Regions from separate parts of the Mesorhizobium sp. B2-3-14 genome, predicted to be linked through region 2. Evidence: predicted binding sites of a transcription regulator. Region 2 holds the regulator's gene; the other holds the start of a gene.
The links. The regulator LexA, encoded in region 2, represses DNA repair genes until DNA is damaged. The targets are predictions, from matches to a motif close to TGTTCNNNNTGTGTTCNG.

Region 1 (6,062 bases), on a different contig from region 2:
GGCCGCGATCAGCGCCGACGCAAAGCCCGCCCCGCCAAAGACGGCCATGTCGCCGCCCTCACCCGCCTTCAATGCGTTGACCTCGCGCGGCAGGTCGCCGCTCACCACCGTCGTGCGCTCCCATCGCGAGGTCTCGAGCCTGTCGCTCGGCACCACCTTGCGCGCTTCGACGATACGCTGGGCGAAGGCATAGAACGGATCGGCCGGATATTTCCGCGCCGCGTTGCCCCAATGGGTGAGGTAACCTTCCTCAGCCATCTTGCGGCTGAGCAGGATGGTGTCGATGCCGGCAAACACCGCGTTGAAATCACGCTTCAGCTCCTCGTCCCAGCCGATGTCGTCGCCCCATCCCCAGAGTTGCCAGGGATGGTCGGCATCGCCGCCGACGAAACCGTCGACCGACATCTGCATCTGAAGGATCAGCTTTTTCATGGGGTTCTCCTCGTTTCCGGATTCCAGGCAGGAAGGATCACGCCGCGCTTTGCGCACGGGCAAAGGCTTGTGCCCAGCTCTCGAAAGTGGTCGGCGTGGCGTTGCGGATTGACGGTGCCTCAAGCGCCCAGCGTTCACCCTTGTTGAAACTCGCCGCCGTTTCGCCGAGCGCATCGGCAAAGCTCGGTGACAGGCCGTTGGCGATCATCCCGGCGCGCGCCTCAGTGAATGGAGCCGCCTTGTAAGTGACCTGCCTCCCCATCGCGCTGCCCAGGATCGCGGTGGCCTGCTCGAAGGTATAATAGCCTCCGCCATGCAATTCGATAACCCGCTCGCTTGGAAAGCGCGTGGCGTCCAGCAGGGCGGCGGCGCGCTGGCCGACATCGCTGGCGGCAATCAAAGGCATCGGCAGATCGCCACGGAACGGCGTCATGAAGATGCCGGAAGCGGCCTGCCGGACAAAGCCCATGCCCTTGGCGAAGTTCTCCATGAAGAACGAGGCGCGCAAAAACACCAGTTCGTCGAGGCCGAGCGCCGCCAGCCGTTCCTCCATCAAGGCGGCGCCGAGCGAAGTTCCCATCCTGAGATGGGCGTTGAGGCCGCTGAGCAGCACGACGCGGCGCACGCCTGACTTCGCGATCGCCGCCGCCAGCCGCGCGCCGACTTCATCTTCGAAGCGATGAAGATCGGGCGCCGTGACGTCGAACGGAATCATTACATAGGCGCTGTCGGCACCGGAAAAGGCGGAGGCGAGCGCGTCGCTATCGTCAAGCGCGACACCCAGGCTGCGCGCCACGCCGCGCACAATATGCCCCTGCCCGGTCAGGACCTGGGCGACCGCCTTGCCAACCTCGTTGGTGGCCCCGATGACCACGACGGTTCTTGGTGAGCTGATTTTCCCGACGGCCTGACTCATGACGTCCTCCTGCTGGCCAAGTTGCGATCCAACGATTTACTTTTGAAAGCATTTGACTGACGGAAAGAACGATGTCAATAGTAAAGTGATTTAAAAATGGAACCGTAGAGATGTCGACGCGTGAAAGATCCGGCTGCCCGATCAGCCTGTCGCTGGAACTGCTCGGCGACCGCTGGACGCTGCTCATCATCCGCGACCTGGTCTTCGCCGGCAAAAAGCATTTTCGCGAGTTCCTGCAATCCGATGAAGGCATCTCCTCGCGCACATTGGCCGAGCGGCTGCAGACGCTGCAGGACGAAGGCATCCTCACCCGCAGCGACGACCCTAGCCATGGGCTGAAGGCGATCTACCGGCTGACCGAAGCCGGCATCGATCTCCTGCCGGTGCTGGCCACGCTCGGCGCCTGGGGCAGCAAGCACCGCAAATCCGACGACAAACTCGCCCGCATCGCCGACGAACTGGCGGCCGGCGGCGAGCCGGCGCTGGAACGGATGAAGGCGGCACTGCGGGCGGAGCATGTTGTCTAGGAAGTGGCGCTGCCTCCTCCGCCCTGTGGAAAAGGAGGCACTTTACGCGCCTCGGTTACGCCCAAAGGACACGATGCAGCAAAGACCCAATTGACAACGATCTCTGTTTGTTCACTATATGTTTCTGTCTATCAGCAATCGCGGATGAGCGGAACAGGATGGAAACGACGGCCACCATCCTGCATGCCGATCTCGACGCCTTCTATGCCTCGGTCGAGCAACTGCTCGACCCGTCGCTGCGCGGCAAGCCGATCGCGGTTGGCGGCGGCGTGGTGCTCGCCGCCTCTTACGAAGCGCGCGCCTTTGGCGTGCGCGGCGGCATGCCTGGACGCAAAGCGCGCGAGCTTTGCCCGCAATTGATCTTCGTCGGCGGCAATTTCAGCCACTACCAGCGGCTGGGCGACGCGGCGATCAAGGTGCTCGACGATTTCACGCCGGTGGTCGAACGCATCTCCATCGACGAGGCCTTCGCTGATGTCGCCGGCTGCACGCATCTGTTCGGCTCCCCGCGGGAAATCGCGACGGTGATCCGCGGCCGTGTGCGGGCCGAACTCGGCCTGCCGATCTCGATCGGCGTGGCTCGCACCAAGCATCTGGCCAAGATCGCCTCGCAAGTCGCCAAGCCAGACGGGCTGGTGGTGGTCGAGCCCGGCACCGAGCTTGCCTTTCTGCACGATTTGCCGGTCTCGCTGATGTGGGGCGTCGGCCCGGCAACCAGGGCGCGCTTGGCCGAGATCGGCGTCGAGACCATCGGCGAGCTGGCCCGGACCCACAGCGGCGCCCTGACCCGGCTGCTAGGCCCCGCGGCCGGCGAAAAGCTCGCGGCGCTGTCGTGGAACCGCGATCCGCGCAAGCTGCAGACGAAGCGCCGGGCGCACTCGGCCGGCGCGCAATCGGCGCTCGGGCAAAAGCCGGCCGTGGCGCGAGTGATCGTGCCGACACTGCTGCATCTGGCCGATCGCGTCGCCAGCCGGCTGCGCGCCAAGAACCGCCCCGGCCGCACGGTAACCGTGCGCGTGCGCTTTGCCGATCTCAGCGCCGTCACGCGCTCGATCACGCTGGAACAGCCGATCTCGGCGACCGCCATGCTGGCCGAGATCGCAGGGGATTTGGTGCGCGGCGTGCTCGCCGAGCATCCCCGGGAGAAAACGATCTCGCTGCTGGCGATCTCGGTCTCGCACCTGGAGGAGAGCGCCGAACTGCAGCTCGACCTGCCGCTCGGCCTCGCCGACGAGAAGCGCCGCCCGGGCAGCCAAAAAGGCCTCGCGCGCTTCGGCGCCGACCGCGCCATCGACAAGATCCGCCAGCGTTTCGGCAAACAGGCGGTCGGCTACGGTACGGTGGCCCTGGAAGCGGCCCGCTCGGTGCCCGACGCATTCAGGGAACTGGCGGAAAAGGAGCTTTGAGTGGAAAAGGGACTGTCCCCGACGGCGCGCCAACCGACACCATGGCGCGCTTCGCTACTGTCGGGCCGACGCTGCACCGACCCCATAGAGTTGCCCGCCTCCCGGCACGGCGCCTGTTTCCGTCCCGCCGCGCTCTGTAAACACAAGGCCGGAGCCCGGCACGAGATCGCGGATTGTGCGCGACGTAACGATCTCGCCCGGCAAGGCTTGGTCGAGCATCAGCACTGCTTGGTCGATGGCGGTGCCGGTTAAATCACCGTCTTGCTTTTCGCACTCGCCAATATGCACCGCGGCACGGACGCCGAGGCCAGATGGCTTCAAACCGTCGCGGATCGCCATGGCGCATTGGATCGCCCGCGTCGGACGCTGGAAGGCAGCGAGGAGGCCATTCGCGTTGCGCCGTATCTCCCTGCCCTGGGCCAGTTGGACTTGATCGCAGATCGCGTCGACATATCCCCGCCTCAAATCCTGGCCATCGGGGGACGCAGATGGCGAGGTGATGTCCACGCAGAGAATGGTGACCAGCACACGCTCGCCGGGTGCCGCCGGCAAGGTGCCGCTGACAAAGGACTGAATCTCATCGATCAGGCGATCGGAGCCTTCCCCCCAGATGACATGGTCGTTGCCCGCGAGCTCGATGTAGCTCGCTCCCGGTATGTGTCTCGCCAGGTAGCGCCCCTCCTCGGCCTTGACCCAGCGATCGCCCGTTCTCTGAACGATTAGCGTTGGAACGTGGATGGCTCCCAGTATCTCCCGAACGTCGATTTCGGTGCTCCAGTACCACAGCGAGATCGCATCGGCGGGCGAAGCTGAATTGCGCAGGAAGGCCGCGAACCATTCGCGCTCGAATGCATCGTTCATCAGGCTGGGCGCGGCATTGCTGAGGTCGGCCGGCTCTCCCCATTCGCGCTCGATGGCGACGAGTTCTCTTTCCACCTGCGCCTTGGTTTTGGCCCAGGGGTAGTCCGGCGCCCATACACCTCGGGCATAGGTCCCGTTCAAGATGAGGGCTGCCGTGCGTTCAGGATAGGTCGCGGCAAACAGCATGCACATGCTGCCGCCCTCGGAGCTGCCGAACAGGACGGTACGCTTCGAACCGACCGCGTCCAGGACCGCGCGCACGTCTTCCATACGCTCTTCGAGCGTCGGCAGGCCGACATTGCGATCCGACAGTCCGGTGCCGCGCTTGTCCATCCGGATCAGCCGGCAAAAAGAGCCGAGACGGTGCAGGACATGCGCCAGCCTGGGCGATGCCCAGGCAAGGTCGAGATTGGAAACCCAGCCTGGCACATAAATGAGGTCTACGGGGCCGTTGCCCGTTACCTGATACGCGATGTTGCTGCCAGCCGATTTGACATAGTGGGTCGGCGGCGATGCAGCCTGAGCACCGGGCGCAACCGGCCCGGCGGCTGCTGGAGCAGCCGACGCCGTGCGTCGGGCCCGAAGCTGTTCATAGAGCTGCCTCGTTTCCGGTTCCGGCTGAACACGTAGCTGCCGCTGCAAGGCGTCGCGGCAGAGCTCATATTGTTTCAGCGCCAAATTGACGCGGCCCTGGGCCGCACAGGCCCGCATCAAGGCCCGGTGGACGTCTTCACGCAGCGGCTCCCAGGCTAGCAAGCGTGTCGCCGCCTGCACGCAGGACGCCAGATCGTTCTGCGCGAAGTAATGCGCGACGAGCTTTTCCAGCACCAAGACGGCCGTGGCCCGCAGCCGTGCGCGTTCGATCCGCAGCCAGTCCTCGAAGGGTTCCTCCTTCAGGCTGAAGCCATCGAGGAGATCGCCTCGATAGAGGCTGATGGCCTGCTCAAGCTGCTCGGGTGCCGCCTCGGCGGCCAGCACCTCGAACCGGGCGACGTCGAAATCGAGATCATCCAGCGCCAGCATGATGCTGTCGCCATCGGTCAGGAAGCGAACGCCATGGGCCGAGGGCATAGCCTTCCTCACGACAGAAAGAGCCTGCCGAAGGTTCATGCGTGCCTGCGGCTCGCCGGTGTCGCCCCACAGCAGGGCGGCAAGCTTTTCGCGCGAGAGGGAATGCCCCGAATGGATCGCAAGATAGGCGACCATGGCGCGCGCCTTGCGGGTGAAGGACGGGGCCACGGCACCGCCAGCGAAATCGAACCCACCCAACAGTGAAGGCGCGCCATCGGATCCACCACAGCTTCAGCGGCAATCCTTTACCGGTGCCGATACCAATTCAACCGGCTTTCCGCGTCGCGCGACGCTTTTCACGATTTCGTCACGCTGGCGCGAACGCGATTCCGACGGGTGTGTCGCACGGTGCTGCTGACAACTGTCATGGAGAATACCATGCTGCTCCCGCACCCAACAGACTGGCCGCTCCTGTTTTACGGCGATCCCTGGCTTACGTCGCGGTCTCCGGACCGGGTCGCCCCGCAGCGCCACGACCTGGCGCTGGCGGGGTACCTGGACAAACAGGCGGCCAACCGGGAGGCGATGAATCGCCGGCCAGGCCTCCTCGGTCGCCTTGTCGACAAGATCCGCCAGCCTTTCGGCAAACAGGCGGTCGGCTACGATACGGTGGCCCTGGAAGCGGCCCGCTCAGTACCCGACGCATTCAGGGAACTGGCGGAAAAGGAGCTTTGCGCGGCGGGGTCAGTTTGCAGATCGTCGACATCGCTGCAATGATCGAGGGAAGGAGCGGAGACGCCGATGTTCGGGGCCTCCCAAAGAGAGTTGCCGGGTGACTGTCCTCGACAAGGCAAAGCAATGGGCGAGAGCCATCAAGCGCGATGTGATGGCCCTATGGCTGGCCGCCCG
Region 2 (6,062 bases):
ACCCGGCTGCCATAATCGACGGCGTGTTGCATGTTGTGGGTCACCATCAAAGTCGTCAGTTTCAGCGCGTTGACGGCGCGCACGGTCGCTTGCATGACGATTTCGGCCGTGCGCGGGTCGAGGGCCGCGGTATGCTCGTCGAGCAGCAGCAAGTCCGGCGATCCGCCGACCGCCATGATCAGCGACAAGGATTGCCGCTGCCCGCCCGAGAGCAGGTCGACGCGCGTGTCGAGACGATTTTCCAAACCGAGACCCAGTATCGACAGTCGTTCCCTGTAGGACGCAAGCCGGGTGGTGTTCAGCCCCGGGCGCAAGGTGCGCTTTTGGCTACGCAAATCGGCCAGCAGCATGTTTTCCGCAACCGTCATGCTGGCGGCGGTGCCGCGCATCGGGTCCTGGAACACGCGCGCCAGTTTCGCGGCGCGCTTGTGCACCGGCATTGCAGTCACGTCGGCGCCGTTGATCAGGATCTGGCCGGAATCGAGGATCAGGGCGCCGGAAATGGCGTTGAGCATGCTGCTCTTGCCGGCCCCGTTGGAGCCGATGACGATGCCGAACTCTCCGGTGGCCAAGGACAGGCTGAGACCGTCCAGCGCGACCTTCTCGTCGGCCTGGCCCTTGTAGAACACTTTGCGCGCGGATCGAATCTCCAGCATCGTTCCTCCCTGACCTCGGGATAGCGGCGCCGACGCCGTCACCCCGGCAGTTCCGATGTTAGTCGACGATGCAGCCGCAATCGGCCATTGAAGCCGGTATCTCGATGCCGAACGCGGCCATCGCCTTGCGCGAGATCGTTGCCATGTGGTCCTTGTAGGCCGGGCGCGACGGCGCGATCGTCTTGGGATCCTTGCCCTTGAGGATCTCGGCGGCGATGTTGCCGGCGTTGACGCCGACCTGCGTGTAATTGACCGCGAAGCTCGCCGGCACGGTGCCGTTACGGACCGCACTGTCATCGGAGTTGACGACCGGGATACCGGCCTGGCGGGCGGCCGCGGAGACAGCGGCGATCGCCGGCTGGATCAGGTTCGAGGCCGGGCCGTAGATCACGTCGGCCTTGCCGGCGAGCGAAGCGATGCGTTGCTGGATGTCATTGACGTTGTCGATGCCGACCTCCACCACCTCGAAACCGGCGGCCGGTGCCGCCGCCTTGATCTTTTCGACCAAGGCAACGTCATTGGCCTCACCGGGATTATAAGGCACGCCGAAGCGCTTGGCGTTCGGCAGCAGCTTCTTGGTGAAGGCCATCACCGCGGCGACGTCCTGCAGATCGCTGGCGCCGGTCATGCCTTCGTCTCCGGCGTCCCATGACGGCACCAGCTTGGCCGCCACCGGATCGGTGACCGCGGCAAAAACGATCGGAATGCCGGAACCGGCGAGCGCTTTCTTGGCGATCTGTGAGACCGGCGTGGTGATGGTGTAGATCAGCTTGGGCTGCTCGGCCTGCAGCTTGGCGATCATCTGCGGCACCAGCGACGCATCGAAATTGGTGTGGCTCTCCGTGTAGACGACGTCCTTGCCCTCGACGAAGCCGTTATCCGTCAGCGCCTTCTTGAAGCCGGCTATGGCGGCGTTCAATTGCGGATGCTCGCCGAAATTGGCAATGCCGATACGGATCTGATCGGCCGCGGCACTGCCGGCACTGACCATCAATGCGCCTGCCAGGGCCAAGCCCGACAACCAAGCGGATTTCGACTTCAACATCATTTCCTCCCAGATTTGATCAGGGCCGCTTGGAAACGCGGCTACTACGGCGATCATGGTGAGTCCGCTGGTCTGTGTCAAACATTATATATAATTGTTGCTGTGACGCACTATCATATATACTTTTCGCCAGACGACGGATTGATCACCATGCTGAATGAAACGAGTTCCACAAAAACGGAAGCCGCCTATCAGCTGTTGCGGCGCGACATCCTGACCACGCGCCTCATGCCCGGCGCCCCGCTCAAACTGAGTGCGCTGCGCGGCACCTATGGCGTCGGCTGGACACCGTTGCGCGAAGCCCTGTCGCGGCTCGAGGCCGAACGCCTGGTCACCGCGATCAGCAATCGTGGTTTTGCCGTGGCTCCGGTGTCGCGGGCCGAGCTGGAGGATCTGGCACGCGCCAGGATGGTGGTCGAGATACCCCTGTTCCTCGAATCGATGGAAAAAGGCGGCAGGGAGTGGGAGGATGCCGTGGTCACCGCCCACTACCGGCTCTCGCGTTGCAAGACGGCGGTCGACGATCCCTCGGACGCGGCCGTCGACAGATGGGACGAGAACCACGAGGCTTTCCATGCGGCGCTGCTGAGCGCCGCCACATGCGACTGGCTGTTGCGGTTCCGCTCGACGATCTCGGATCAGCTGCGCCGGCATCATCGCTTCCTTGGTCTGGCGCCGACACTGCGGGCCGCGGCCGGCCTCAAGGATGGCTATGAAGAGGCAATCGAAGCGCTACGCGAAGCGATTGCGATCGAACACCATACCGCGATCATGGAAGCGGCGCTCGACCGTGACGTCGAGCGGGCCAAGGCGCTGATGACGGCGCATATCGGCTACACACTGCACGTCTATGTCCACAGCGAAGACAGCGGCGCTACCAGATACGCCGCTCGCGCCGGCAGCTTGAAGGCGGGTTCGGGATAACTTCAGCGCTTCCGCGACGCCTATTCGAACGCGCTGGCCGGAGTGCGCCGAACGCCCCGATCCATGGCCGCCCGAAGCTACCAATCGTTGGCATTTTGGTTTCGTTTCGTTCCGCGAATAATGGCTCCGCGAATTATACGTCCCTCCGAGGAGAAGCCTTCCAACTAACTGATGCCAAAGCCTCGTCGGCGGATGGGCCACAGGCCATTAACCAAAACGATTTCAATGCGCCTGCCGACGGCGGAAAGGACTGGTTGCCGCCCGCCGTCGCGGGCAAAAAACTTCAGACCCCTTAACAAATTCATTAAACTTTAAACGGTTGCAGAACACAACTGGAACAGATAGTGTTTGTTCTGGGTTTGTTTTTTCGATTCTGGTTCAACCTTTCGTTCAATGTCTTGGGGGCCGCCATGCTGACACGCAAGCAACATGAACTGCTGATGTTCATCCACGAACGGCTCAAGGAAAGCGGGATACCGCCTTCCTTCGACGAGATGAAGGAAGCACTCGATCTTGCCTCCAAGTCGGGGATCCATCGCCTGATCACGGCCCTGGAGGAGCGCGGCTTCATTCGCCGGCTACCCAATCGGGCGCGCGCGCTGGAAGTGCTGCGGCTGCCGGACTCGATCGCGCCGGGCCTCAATGCGGCAAAGAAGTTCTCGCCAAGCGTCATCCAAGGCAGCCTTGGCCAAGGCAGTCTCGGACGCCAGATCAGGCCGGCCGCTGCGCCTTCGCGCCTGCCCGCGGCCGGCAACGACGACGACGCGGTTTCAGCCGTGTCCATCCCGGTCATGGGCCGTATCGCCGCCGGTGTGCCGATCGATGCCATCCAGCATCAGACGCATTCGATCTCGGTGCCGCCGGACATGATCATGGGCGGCGAGCACTATGCGTTGGAGGTCAAGGGCGACTCGATGATCGAGGCTGGTATCTTCGATGGAGACACGGTCATTATCCGCAATGCCGACACGGCAAGCCCGGGCGAAATTATCGTGGCACTGGTCGACGAAGAGGAAGCGACACTGAAGCGGTTCCGCCGCAAAGGCGCTTCGATCGCGCTCGAGGCCGCCAATCCAGCCTACGAAACGCGCATTTTCGGGCCGGACAGGGTCAAGGTACAAGGCAAGCTGGTCGGGTTGATCAGGCGCTACTGAACCGGCTTGTCATCGGGCTTGTCGGGTTTTTTGTACGGCGGCAGCCCCCTTGCCTCGCGTGAGAATTTTCGCTGTTCGTGCCAGGGCCGGTATGGTCCGTCGACGGCAAATGCGATCGCGGCCCGGGTCGTGGCCGACTGGGGATTGAAGAAGACGGCAGCGCTTCCCTTGCGGGCGAGCTGCCGTTTGGTGACGACGAGAACCAGTGGATTGTGGCAGGCGTCATAGGCGGTTGCGTCATTGACGATGATCAGGTCGGCGAAAGCGCAGGCTTTCCAGGTGGTCTTGCGGTCCTCGACATAGGCAATGATCGCGCCGGAAGGGTGCCTGGCAAGGCACAGGCCTTCGCGGCAGTAGAAGGGCGATCCCGGCGGCAGGTCGGTGGGACTGGCAACATCGAATTGCCTGTCTGTCGTGTCGAACATTTCCGGTTTGACGATTGTTTCGGAGATCAGGGCGCGCTTCCAGTTGTCGGTTGCGAATTCGTTCGGACGTTCCCGGTTGACGGCCAGTTCGCCATTGCCGATCGGCAGCGCGACCAGCCGCGCATCTTCCGAGATCAGCACATCGGGCGCGCGTGTGTGCGACACAGTCAACAGGCCGGCGAGCGCGAATGGCAGCGCCGCGAGCCGCAGCCATGTCGTCGCCATCGTCGCGATAACCAGCGCGACGGTGACCAGCAGCACGGATTGCTGCGAAATCAGCCCGACTCCATCGACCGGAGAGCGCTCCGATATCCACGCCGACACGGCGATCATTGCTGTCAGGCCCTTGCCCATGAGGTAGAGAGCCGGCCAATCCAGTCCGAATGGCATCAACAGCGCGCTGGCGACGGCCAGGAACATCACGACCGACACGATAGGCATCACGGCCAGATTGGCGAACAGGCTGAGCGGCGATACCCGCTGGAAATGCCAGATGGCAAACAACGCCGTGGCGCTGCCGGCGATAATGGACGTCATGGCCAATCCACCTGTCGCCAGCAGGAATTTTCGCGTCAGGAACCCGGGCAGCGATCGCTTTCGCGGCGGTGGCCGCGTCTTTCCCGCACGGTGATCGGCCCAGCCGGCATAAGCGCCAACCAGGGCCGCGGTCGCGGCGAACGACATCTGAAAGCTCGGGCCGACGACCTCGTGAGGCGAGACCAGGATGACGGCGATCGCCGAGATCCCCAGATTGCGCATGGTCAGCGCAGCGCGATCGAAGAACACGGCAATCAGCATCACCGCCAGCATGATGAAGCTGCGTTCGGCCGCAACGACGACACCGGAAATGATGAGATAGGCCGCGATCGAGAACAGTGCGGCGGCGGCCGCGTATTTCTTCACCGGCCGGCGCGCGGAAAGTCTGGAAACAGCGCGAAGGCACCACGCAGCAGACCCATGATGGTGCCGGCCACAAGCGCCATATGCAGTCCCGAAATAGAGATGATGTGATAGATGCCGGTACGCCGCATCGCTTCATTGATTTCATCGGGTATGCCGGCGCGCACGCCGACGATCAGCGCCGCCGCGATCTCGCCTTCAGCGCCGCCGACGCTGCCCCTGATGTGGTCGGCGATGGCTTCGCGGGCATTCTCGATGCCTGAAAAAAGGCGAGCCGATAGCGGCATCTCACCGTCGTCGGCGGAAACAACCGTTGGATTGCCGAGAAAGAAGCCGCTGCCGCCGATGCCGGCGAAATAGCTGTCGAAAGAGAAGTCGTAGCTGTCCGGCCGCACCGGGCCGGTCGGCGGCAACAGTTTGGAGTAGCCTGTGATGAGCGAGCCGGCGGTCATTCCCGGTGGTATCTTGCGTGCGGAAAGCCGGACCCTTTCCGGCGCATAGCGCAGTTTCGGCCGGGCGGTCGAAATCACGTCCATGGTCAGCCGGATGCGGCCGCTCTCCATCTCTTCGAGCGAGACCACGCGGCCGGTCAGTTGCGTGGAGATTTCCGAACCCAGCATCCGGGTTCCGGCTCGCCATGTTTCAACCTTCGCCGCGAGCAGGCCCAGCGCGCACAACAGCACTGCCATGAGACACAGATGGGTTTTGGGCCAGGAACGCGAGACGAAGGCACAGACCGCCATCAGCACCACGACCGCGACGGGCTTTGCAAAGTCGGGCTCGGACGCCAGCGAGAAATAGGCGATCGCCCCAACGGCCAGACAGACCGGCACCAGCAGGAACGCGATGCCCCGGTCGAGTTCAAGCTCCGCCGCCCGGGCCACGCCATGGCGCAGGCGAGGCAAGGATACCAGGCCGATTTGCCGGCGCACGCGCACGATCCTGCCCGCGGCAGGAG

Region 1: dinB (DNA polymerase IV) is a predicted target of LexA. The motif match lies at 1,984-2,001, and genes of this name have one in related genera.

What each region holds. Positions count from the first base shown of each region.
Region 1 covers NZ_VFVP01000007.1:231,886-237,947, reverse strand. Annotated here, with positions in the region: gene FJ950_RS19760 (dihydrofolate reductase family protein) at 1-432, opposite strand, end outside; gene FJ950_RS19755 (NmrA family NAD(P)-binding protein) at 470-1,348, opposite strand; gene FJ950_RS19750 (helix-turn-helix domain-containing protein) at 1,459-1,875, shown strand; gene dinB (DNA polymerase IV) at 2,034-3,281, shown strand; gene FJ950_RS19740 (alpha/beta fold hydrolase) at 3,336-5,165, opposite strand; gene FJ950_RS19735 (hypothetical protein) at 5,592-5,930, shown strand; gene FJ950_RS19730 (YkvA family protein) at 5,986-6,062, shown strand, end outside.
Region 2 covers NZ_VFVP01000002.1:774,703-780,764, reverse strand. Annotated here, with positions in the region: gene FJ950_RS08435 (ABC transporter ATP-binding protein) at 1-656, opposite strand, end outside; gene FJ950_RS08430 (ABC transporter substrate-binding protein) at 715-1,701, opposite strand; gene FJ950_RS08425 (GntR family transcriptional regulator) at 1,852-2,625, shown strand; gene lexA (transcriptional repressor LexA) at 3,036-3,779, shown strand; partial or broken gene FJ950_RS08415 (ComEC/Rec2 family competence protein) at 3,773-6,062, opposite strand, start outside.